2 regions of the Streptomyces sp. NPDC044106 genome follow, and region 2 is predicted to be linked to the other one. Evidence: riboswitches for the same ligand, from Rfam matches in the RefSeq annotation. Region 2 holds a riboswitch; the other holds the start of a gene.

Region 1 (4,881 bases), on a different contig from region 2:
TTCGTTGCGCTCGATGACCGCGTTCGCGGCCGTCAGGATCGTCTGCGTGGAGCGGTAGTTCTGCTCGAGGAGGATCGTCGTCGCGTCGGTGTAATCCTCCTCGAACTGGAGGATGTTGCGGATGGTGGCGCCGCGGAAGGCGTAGATGGACTGGTCCGCGTCGCCCACCACGCACAGCTCGGCGGGGTCGTCGCCCTCGCCTCCGGAGGGGCCGACCAGCTCGCGCACGAGTGCGTACTGCGCGTGGTTGGTGTCCTGGTACTCGTCGACCATGACGTGCCGGAAGCGGCGCCTGTAGTGCTCGGCGACGTCCGGGAAGGCGCGCAGCAGGTGGACCGTCGTCATGATCAGGTCGTCGAAGTCCAGCGCGTTCGCCTCGCGGAGGCGTGACTGGTACATCGCGTAGGCCTGGGCGAGGGTCTTCTCGAAGCCGTCGGCCGCCCGGCCCGCGAAGTCCTCCTCGTCGATCAACTCGTTCTTGAGGTTCGAGATCTTGGCGCTGAAGGACTTCGGCGGGAACTTCTTCGGGTCGAGGTCGAGGTCGCGGCAGACCAGGGCCATCAGCCGCTTGGAGTCCGCGGCGTCATAGATCGAGAAGGAGGACGTGAAGCCCAGCTTCTTGTACTCGCGGCGCAGGATGCGGACGCAGGCGCTGTGGAAGGTCGACACCCACATCGCGTTCGCCCGCGGGCCCACGAGCTGCTCGACGCGTTCCTTCATCTCGCCCGCGGCCTTGTTCGTGAAGGTGATCGCGAGGATCTGGCCGGGGTGCACACCGCGCTCGGCGAGCAGGTACGCGATGCGGTGGGTCAGTACGCGGGTCTTGCCGGAACCGGCACCGGCGACGATGAGCAGCGGGGATCCTGCGTGCACGACGGCCGCGCGCTGGTTCTCGTTCAGCCCGTCGAGGAGCGTCGCCGGGTCGATGACCGGGCGCGGGGCGCCGTCGCGGTAGTGCGCGTCCCGGGTCATGGGCGCGTCGAACTTCCCGTCGAACAGATCGTCCGGAATGGGCTCCGGGGCGCTGTCCTCGGGGGGCGGCGGGGGCGCTTCGTCCGCGGCCCGGGAAGGCTGCAGGTCCGCCAGGAAGCTGTCGTCAAAGAGGCTGCTCATCGCCTACCGAGTCTAGGCGGCCCCACTGACAACCCGCTGCGGGTTCCGGTCACCTCACACCTCGCCTACCCCCCGCCTCCGGACGGTCACGCTCCGCATGCGCTTCGCATCTGTGCAGCATGACCGCGTCAAGGCCGTGAAAAGTCACGAAAATGTATCGGGCATATCGAACATCAACCTTCACAGCGGCCACACGAGTTGGCTAGCGTGCTGCCCGGGCCGCTCGTCCCCCACCGGCGAACCCGCCGGGAACGGGTGGCCTCCGCCGAGTCCGACCCGTTCGGAGCCGGGGACCCACCGAAAACTTGGGGTGAATCGGTCCCGTACGCAGTACGGGACCGTAGGGCAACCTTCCGTACCATCCGCCCGAACCCGACAGCTAACCCGGTAGGCGGTCTACGGAAGGAGTCGCCTCCCTTGGCGTCGCACCGCAAGCCGCGGACCCGCTCGACCGGCCTACGCACGGCCCCCGCCCTCGGCATCACGACGGCGGCCCTCACCTCCGTCGCCCTCCTGTCGCAGAGCGCTCAGGCAGCGCCCTCCCCGCCGGCGAAGCCCACCCTCGAAGAGGTCCAGAAGAAGGTCGACGAGCTCTACCAGCAGGCCGGTGTGGCCACCCAGAAGTACAACTCGGCCAAGGAACACACCGACAAGCAGCGCAAGCGGGTCGACCGGCTGCTCGACGACGTGGCCAGGCGCACCGACAGGCTGAACGACGCCCGCAAGGAGCTCGGCTCGTTCGCCGCCGCGCAGTACCGCACCGGCGCCGTCTCCGGGACGGCCACGATGATGCTCGCCGACGACCCGCAGGGCTACTTCGACCAGAACCACCTGGCGGACCGGCTGACCACACGCCAGAAGAAGGCGGTCGACGACTACCAGACGCAGCAGGCGTCGGCGACCAGGCAGCGCGCGAAGGCCGCGAAGAGCCTCGAGACCCTGAGCGATGCGCGGGACGACCTGAAGACGAGCAAGCAGACCGTCCAGAAGAAGCTGGGCGACGCGCGCGAACTCCTGTCGAAGCTGACGGCGGAGGAGAAGGCGCGGCTCGCGGAGATCGAGCGGAAGAAGAAGCAGGAGGCCAAGCGCAAGGCCGAGAAGCTGGCGCGCCAGCAGGCGGCCGAGGCGGAGCGCAAGCGCAAGGCGGAGGCCGCCCAGGGGGAGAAGGAACGCGAGGAGGGCCAGGGCTCCGGTTCCGGTTCGGACGCGGGCAGCGGCTCCGGCTCGGGTTCCGGTGCGGGCTCAGGCAGTACCGACGGCGGCTACGCCACCAAGGCCGCCAAAGTGATCGCCTTCGCGCAGGCCCAGATCGGCAAGCCGTACGTCTGGGGCGCCACCGGCCCGGACTCCTACGACTGCTCCGGACTCACCCAGGACGCGTGGAAGGCCGCCGGAATCTCCCTGCCGCGCACCACCTGGGACCAGGTGAAGGTCGGCACGACTGTGAAGACCGCCGACGCCAAACCCGGTGACCTGGTCTTCTTCTACGACGACATCAGCCACGTGGGGATCTACATCGGCAACGGCAAGATGATCCACGCCCCCAAGCCGGGCGCGAACGTCCGCGTCGAGTCGATCTACTACATGCCGATCCACAGCGTGGTGCGCCCCGCGTAACGGCGCCGGGCCGCCCCACGGCATCCCGCCCGACGGCACCCCTCGCAACGGAAAGCACCCGCTACGCGCGCGTGGCCCGCATCCCCGGAGGGTGCGGGCCACGCGCGCGTAGCGGCGGAAACGCGTAAACGCATAGAGGCGGAAACCCTACGTCCACAGCACCGCGATGAAGATGTTCGCGATGGTCAGCAGGCCGACCGCGCCGAACACGCTCTTGTCGACCTTCTCCTCGTCCCGCTTCACATAGACCAGCGCGAGGATCACGATCAGCAGGCCCAGCTTGATGCCGATCTTGACGTTGTTGACCGGGTTGTCGTCCGCCTGGTTGAGGCCCACCAGGACCACACCGGTCAGGAGCATGACGAGCGCACCGTGCAGCATCGCGAAGTTGAAACGGGCGACACCCTGGCCCATCTGCTTCATCTGGGTCAGGAAACCACCCAGGAGCGAGGCGATGCCGATGATGTGCAGGCCGACGAAGAGATGGATGAGTAGGTCCATGAGGCCGGAGCCTAGCCGGGGCGTCCGGCGCTCCCGATAACCGCCCCTGTACCACTACTCCGCGACAGGCACACCGCAATCGAGCCATCGGTCACAGCCACACCCGAAGCGACAACTACCCCGCGAGCGACCCGGTCACGGGCGGTCACTGGGCCGCCCGCTTCCGCCACTTGCGCGCAATCCGTCACCAACCCGTGACGGTCAGGTTTAGCGTCCTTCCTCAGGTGACCGGCTCCCCAACGCCGTCCGGTCCGGGACGGCCGTCGGTCACCACCGCCGAGAAACCCGGCGGCGGCCTGCTCCCCCTGTGCGGGTCGCCGCCGGACACGTAAGGAGCCCCTCTTCGTGGCAGCGCACCGCAAGCCCAGACAGCGCTCGCTCAGCGGCAGCACAGTCCGTACCGCCGCCACCCTCGCCCTCGCGGGAGCCGCCTCGGCCACCGCCTTCGACGGCACGGGGCACGCGGACCCGCAGCTCAGCCCCACCGAGGTGAAGTCCAAGGTCGACGCGCTCTACCGCGAGGCGGAGACGGCGACCGAGAAGTACAACGGCGCGAAGGAGAAGGCCGAAAAGGCCGAAAAATCGCTCGGCGAGCTGCGCGACGAGGCGGCCCGCACGACAGAGAAGCTCAACACCGCCCGCAACAGCCTCGGTTCGTACGCCGCCGCGCAGTACCGCGCAGGTGGCATCGACCCCTCCGTCCAACTCGTGCTCTCCTCCGACCCGGCCCAGTTCCTGGACCGCGCGTCACTCGCCGACCGGGCCGGCAGTCGGCAGGCCGTGGCCCTTCGCGACGTACGCGAACAGCTCCAGGAGCTGCGCCAGCTGCGCGGCGAGGCCGACGACCGCCTGGCCGGCCTCCGCGCCCGCCAGGCGGAGCTGAGGAAGCACAAGAAGACGATCACCGGCAGGCTCGGCGAGGCCAAGCGGCTGCTTTCCCGGCTCACCGCCGACCAGCGCGCCGAACTCACGGACCCCGAGAACGACCCCGCAACCGCCCCCGCCACCGGCCGCGCCACCCGCTCGAGCACCCGCCACGCCCTTCTGGGCGCCTCTCCGGGCCCCTCCAAGGCACCCAACGCCCGTGCCGCCTCCGCGGTCTCCTACGCGTACAAGGCGATCGGCAGCCCGTACGTCTGGGGCGCCACGGGCCCGAACGCCTTCGACTGCTCCGGCCTCACCCAGGCCGCGTACCGCTCCGCGGGCGTCGCACTCCCGCGCACCACCTACGCCCAGATCGCCTCGGGCAAGCGCGTCTCCCGCTCCGAACTGCGCCCCGGCGACCTGGTGTTCTTCTACTCCGGCATCAGCCACGTCGGCCTCTACGTCGGCAACGGCCAGATGATCCACGCCCCCAACCCGAGCGCTCCGGTACGACTCGCGCCGATCGACCAGATGCCGTTCGCGGGAGCCACGCGCGTGGCATGAGCCTCCCACCGCCACCGCCACCGCCACCGCCGCCACCGCCACCGCCACCGCCACCGGCGACGGGTCCACGCAACCGGCCCCCGGCGATCAGGAAACACCGCCGCCAGTAATGTCACGCACATGCCTAGCCGTACGCTGCCTCCGCCCCCGCCACCCGTGTACCTACGCACCTGGCCGGACCGGCAGACGCTGCTCACCGACCGCGGCATGGCCCTCATGGAA
Region 2 (4,881 bases):
GGCCGGTGAGGTCGCGGCGACGGACAGCAGCTCGCCCTGCCAGCGGACCCCCGGCAGACTCTCGCGCTGCCACGCGGTCCCGTCCCAGCGCAGCATCAGCGGGAAACCCGGCGCCGCACGGCCGACGGCGTCGGCCCCGACCGCCCACGCCCGGTCGGGGCCGAACGCCACGGCCTCGTTCAGCCCGGCCTGTGGGCGTACCTGCGCCGGGACCGGGACGTGCTGCCAGGACCGGGTCTCTGCCGCGGCCGTCGTCATGACGGTCACCAGGGCCAGGGCGACGGCGAGGGCCGCGACGAGCAGTCGACGCACCATGGTCAGCCTCCCAGCCGCTCGCTCATCAGATTCGGTTTCGAGCCGTAGATCTCGACGGTGCCGAAGGACAGCAGGGAGCGGCCGGTGCTCGTCAGCGCACGCGGTTGGACGTCGATGGCGTTCGTGCGTTCCGGGCCGTAGGAGAAGGCGGTACGAGCGCCGTCCACCCGCGCGTACTTCGACCGGAACGCGCGGTCGCTGCGCACCGGCAGCCACAGCGCGCCGTCGGGGCCGCGCACCGTGGCCTCGGTGTAGGTGTCACCCAGCGCCGGGTAAGTGGTGCGCCAGGCCCGCCCGTTCCAGGCCGTCAGGTAGGTGCGGGTCACGCCGTCGGTGTACTGGCTGCCGCCGATCGTGGCACGTCCTGACGGTTCGAGGAGGATCGTGTGCACGTTGCTGTTCGACGGCAGCGGCACCTTCGCGTCCCGCCACGCCGTGCCGTCCCACCGCAGAACGGCGGTCCCGGTGTCGGTGTCCGCCCAGGCCCAGGCGTCGGTCGCGGTACGCGCGGTGACGCCCATGAGGAACAGCACACCGTCCGGGGTGGGCCGGGTGGTCCAGCGGGCGCCGTCGTAGTGCAACACCTTCAGGCCGGTGTCGTCCTCACCGACGACCCAGGCCGCTCCCGGTACCGCGGTGAAGTCCTGGTACGTCCAGAGGGTCCGCGGCAGCGGAACTGTGCTCCAGCCGGTGGCCGACCGGCGCAGGATCTCCCCCTCCCCCGCGCGGTTGTGAAAGATCCACACTTCCTCGCCGACGAACTGCACCTTGCCGAGCCAGCCGGATTCGCCGACGCCGGGGAAGCTGGTGTCCCGGCTCCACTTCGCGCCGTCCCACCCGTACAGCATCGGCCGCATCCCGTCGGCGGCCTGCTCGTACCCGGTCGCCCACGCCTCGCCGGAACCGCGGGCGGCCAGATCGAGCACGGTCACCGGCGCGACCGCCGCCGGAACCGGCACCGCCGACCAGCCCGGCGTCACGGCCGAGGCCGGCGACACCGCGGTGACACACGCGATGACGAGGCAGACGATGACCACGCGGAGACCGTGCACAGGACCTCCCAAGGCCGCGAAGGGCGCTCAGCCTAGGGCGTCCGCCCAGCGGTGAACAGAGCTGAACGGGATTGTTCGGTGGCTCGGACCAGGCCTGACGAACAATCCGTGAGCCGGTGAGATCGTTCACGGATGCCTGACCGGTATCCGCCATCGAGCACCAGAAGGAGAACTGTGCTGACTCGCACGAAGCTCACCACCGCGCTGGCGGCAAGCGTCCTCACGGCCGGGATCATCGGCGGCGCCTCCGCGACCGCCGCACCGTCCGAGCGTCCGGCCACCCCGTCGGTGGGGCACGCGTCGGTCGCCTCCTGCCTCGGCGGGGACTGGTCGTACGACGGGTACAAGTACGCGCCCCAGGGCGACGGCTACTACGTGACCACCAACCGGTGCGACGACATCCAGGTCAAGCCGGACCGGGACACGAAGATGAAGCTCTGCTACCTGAAGAACCGGAACCCCGACAACAAGGTCTGCAAGGGCTGGGTCACGGCGAAGGCAGCCAAGTGGACCGTCCTCGGCAAGGACTTCAACGACGGCGTCTACTTCTACCTCGACTTCCCCAACTCCCCCTACCTCAAGACGGGGTGGGTCGCCGCCTGACGGCTTGACGTCTGCCCCCGCCTTTTCGGCGGGGGCAGCGCCATGTGCGGACCGGGCGGGGGGCATCGCCTCACCGTCCGGCGGACAGCAGTAGGACTATGTCCAGGTTTGAACCGTAATTTCATCTTTCCACCCTTTGGCACCCCATGTAGGCAACTGCCTGCTTTCGCGATGCGCCCGAGCGAAACGGCTCACATTCTGACGGCCCGTCGATTCCATTCCGGGCCGTATCCCATTCGGTGAATTGAGTCACACCGTCCGCCGTACCCCGCTCCGGGAATCTCCGCGCGCATTCCCGCGCCACTCCAGGAGAGTTGGGCTTTTGGATCAAAGGCGGCGAGGAGTTTCCGATCTTCAGCGACAGCCCTCACGCATTGCCGATGCAAATTCGTATCTTGTTCCGTCCTGTCTTTCTCGTCTAACGTCACCGCCAATCCGGATGGAACGCCGAATCCTGCCGCTGTCCGGAATCCCTTCCACCACTCACTTACGCCCGGCAGGAGCGGGGGACCCAGGTAAGCCGCCGACCCGGATTCCGGGACGGCTCGGGGTGAAGGCGCATTCACCGTGCGTCCGGACATCTCCCGTCCGAACCCGACAGCTCACCTCGCAGGCGACGGAGAGGAATGCGTCATGCCCGCAAAGGGAAAGCACCGCCGCCCCAAGTCGAGCCCGCTCACCCGGGGCATCGCCGCCGCGGGCACGGGCGGCGCCGTGCTCGTCCTGCCGGTGCTCGGCGCCACCACCGCCGCCGCGGCACCGGCCGACGGGGCCGCCAAGCCCACCGCGGCCCCGAAGACCTACGTCGTCCTCGCCGGCGACTCCCTCTCCAAGATCGCCAAGGAGCACTCCCTGAGCGGCGGCTGGAAGGCCCTCTACCAGCAGAACCGCGGCATTCTCGGCGACAACCCGGGGCTGATACACCCCGGCCTCAAGCTCACCCTCGGCAAGGACGACGCGGCCGGGACCGCCTCCAGGACGTCCGCCGAGCGGGCGGACCGCTCCGGCAACACCGACGCGCTCGCCGCCGATGCCCCCACCGCCCCGGCCGTGAGGTCCTACCCGAACGACCTCGACGGCTGGATCAGGGAATCGCTCGACATCATGGCCCAGCACGGCATCCCGGGCACCTATGAGGGCATTCACCGCAACGTCATGCGCGAGTCCTCCGGAAATCCGCTGGCCATCAACAACTGGGACGTCAACGCCATTGCGGGAACCCCCTCCAAGGGGCTCCTGCAAGTTATCGCCCCCACCTTCACCGCCTACCACGTGCCCGGCACTTCGCTGGACAGCTTCGACCCGGTCGCCAACATCACGGCCGCCTGCAACTACGCGGCCGACCGCTACGGTTCGATCGACAACGTGAACGGCCCCTACTAAAAGCGGGCCGGCGTCGCCGAATGGAAAGAACTCCAGAACTCGCCGATGCAAAGGGCGACTTCAAAAGGTGACAAGCCTTTCGTGCGTCGGTAGCACCTGGGTGCTACCGGCGTACGCGCCGGTCGGTGCGTGAATCGGGCGAGAGAGCCGACACTCGGCGGACGATTCCGCGGCGGCAGCCGGTGAGGATGACGGGCATGGACCCTGAACTCGCCACAGCCATCCCGCCGTTCACCGCCACCCACCCGCCGCTCGCCGACGCGCGCGCCGTCTCCGCCCGGTGAGGGAGGCAAGTCCGGCGCCGGGGCAGAGCCCGGCAGCGCTGCTGCGCCCGTACGCCCGGAGTTTCGCCGCCGTCGTCATCCTGCAGGTCGTCGGTGCCGTCGCGGGTCTCGCGCCGCTGCTCGCGGTCCTCGAGGTGGGGCGTGCCCTGCTGTCGCCGGGGCCGGTCGACCGCGGGCACGTCTGGTCGGCCGTGGCCGTGGGTGCGGCCGGGCTGTTCGTCCGGTTGCTGTGCACAGGCGCGTCGTCCGGGATCGGGCACGTCCTCGACGGCCGGGTGCAGCTCTCGTTCCGTCGGCAACTGGCCTCCCGGCTGGGGCGGGCGCCGATCGGCTGGTTCTCCCGGCGCCGCACCGGTGAGCTGGCCAAGGTGGTGGGGGAAGACGTCAGCGCCGTACACCCGTTCATCGCCCACGCCCCCGGTCAGCTCGTCTCGGCGTTCGTGGTCCCGTTGGTGTCGCTGGTCTACCTGTTCACCGTCGACTGGCGGCTCACCCTCATCACGCTCGTCCCCGTGCTGCTGGCGGTGGCGCTGGTTCCGCTGATGATGACACCGGCCCGGCTGCGCGAGCAGGAGGCGTTCGACGCGGCCATGGGACGGATCTCCAGCTCCGTCGTCGAGTTCGTGCAGGGCATCGCGGTGGTCAAGGCGTTCGGCGGATCCGGGCGTGCGCACCGCGAGTTCCGTGCCGCCGTGGACGACTTCACGGACACCTTCCACCGGTGGGTGCGCGGCCTCTCCAGGATCGCCGCGGGGATGCAGCTCGTCCTCTCACCGCCGTTCGTCCTGCTCGTCGTCCTCGTCGGCGGCGCCGCTCTGCTCACCGACGGCGCTCTCGCCCCGGCCGACCTGCTCCCCTTCCTGCTCCTTGGACTCGGCCTGACCGCGCCGGTGGAGGCACTCGGCCACGGTTTCGACGACCTGCAGGCCGCGAGGCGCGCGGTCGGCCGCATCCGCGACGTCCTCACCGTACGGCCGCTGCCGGAGCCCGAGCATCCCCTCGCCCCCCCAGGGCCACCGGGTGGAACTGCGAGACGTCCGGTTCGGCTACGAGGCCGGTCGCGAGGTGCTGCGCGGCATCGACCTCGTGCTGGAACCCGGCACGCTCACGGCGATCACCGGGCCCTCCGGCAGTGGCAAGTCGACGCTGGTCCAGCTGCTGCCGCGATTCTTCGACCCCACCCACGGCTCGATCCTCCTCGGCGGTGTGGACCTGCGCGAGCTGAGCGGCCGTGACCTCTACCG

What was found. A riboswitch is a leader RNA that binds a small molecule or an ion and turns the genes downstream of it on or off. The one in region 2 is predicted to bind cyclic di-AMP.
Region 1: another riboswitch for cyclic di-AMP. It lies ahead of AC07DI_RS17565 (C40 family peptidase); the one in region 2 lies ahead of AC07DI_RS14710 (transglycosylase SLT domain-containing protein).

Annotation. Positions count from the first base shown of each region.
Region 1 is NZ_JBWKFZ010000009.1:70,202-75,082, forward strand. Features, by position in the region: gene pcrA (DNA helicase PcrA) at 1-1,113, opposite strand, end outside; cyclic di-AMP (ydaO/yuaA leader) riboswitch at 1,367-1,522, shown strand; gene AC07DI_RS17565 (C40 family peptidase) at 1,531-2,730, shown strand; gene AC07DI_RS17570 (hypothetical protein) at 2,878-3,231, opposite strand; gene AC07DI_RS17575 (C40 family peptidase) at 3,577-4,659, shown strand; gene AC07DI_RS17580 (hypothetical protein) at 4,780-4,881, shown strand, end outside.
Region 2 is NZ_JBWKFZ010000007.1:253,612-258,492, forward strand. Features, by position in the region: gene AC07DI_RS14695 (hypothetical protein) at 1-315, opposite strand, end outside; gene AC07DI_RS14700 (hypothetical protein) at 318-1,367, opposite strand; gene AC07DI_RS14705 (hypothetical protein) at 1,542-1,970, shown strand; cyclic di-AMP (ydaO/yuaA leader) riboswitch at 2,445-2,601, shown strand; gene AC07DI_RS14710 (transglycosylase SLT domain-containing protein) at 2,604-3,353, shown strand; partial or broken gene AC07DI_RS14715 (ABC transporter transmembrane domain-containing protein) at 3,835-4,467, shown strand; gene AC07DI_RS14720 (ABC transporter ATP-binding protein) at 4,724-4,881, shown strand, end outside.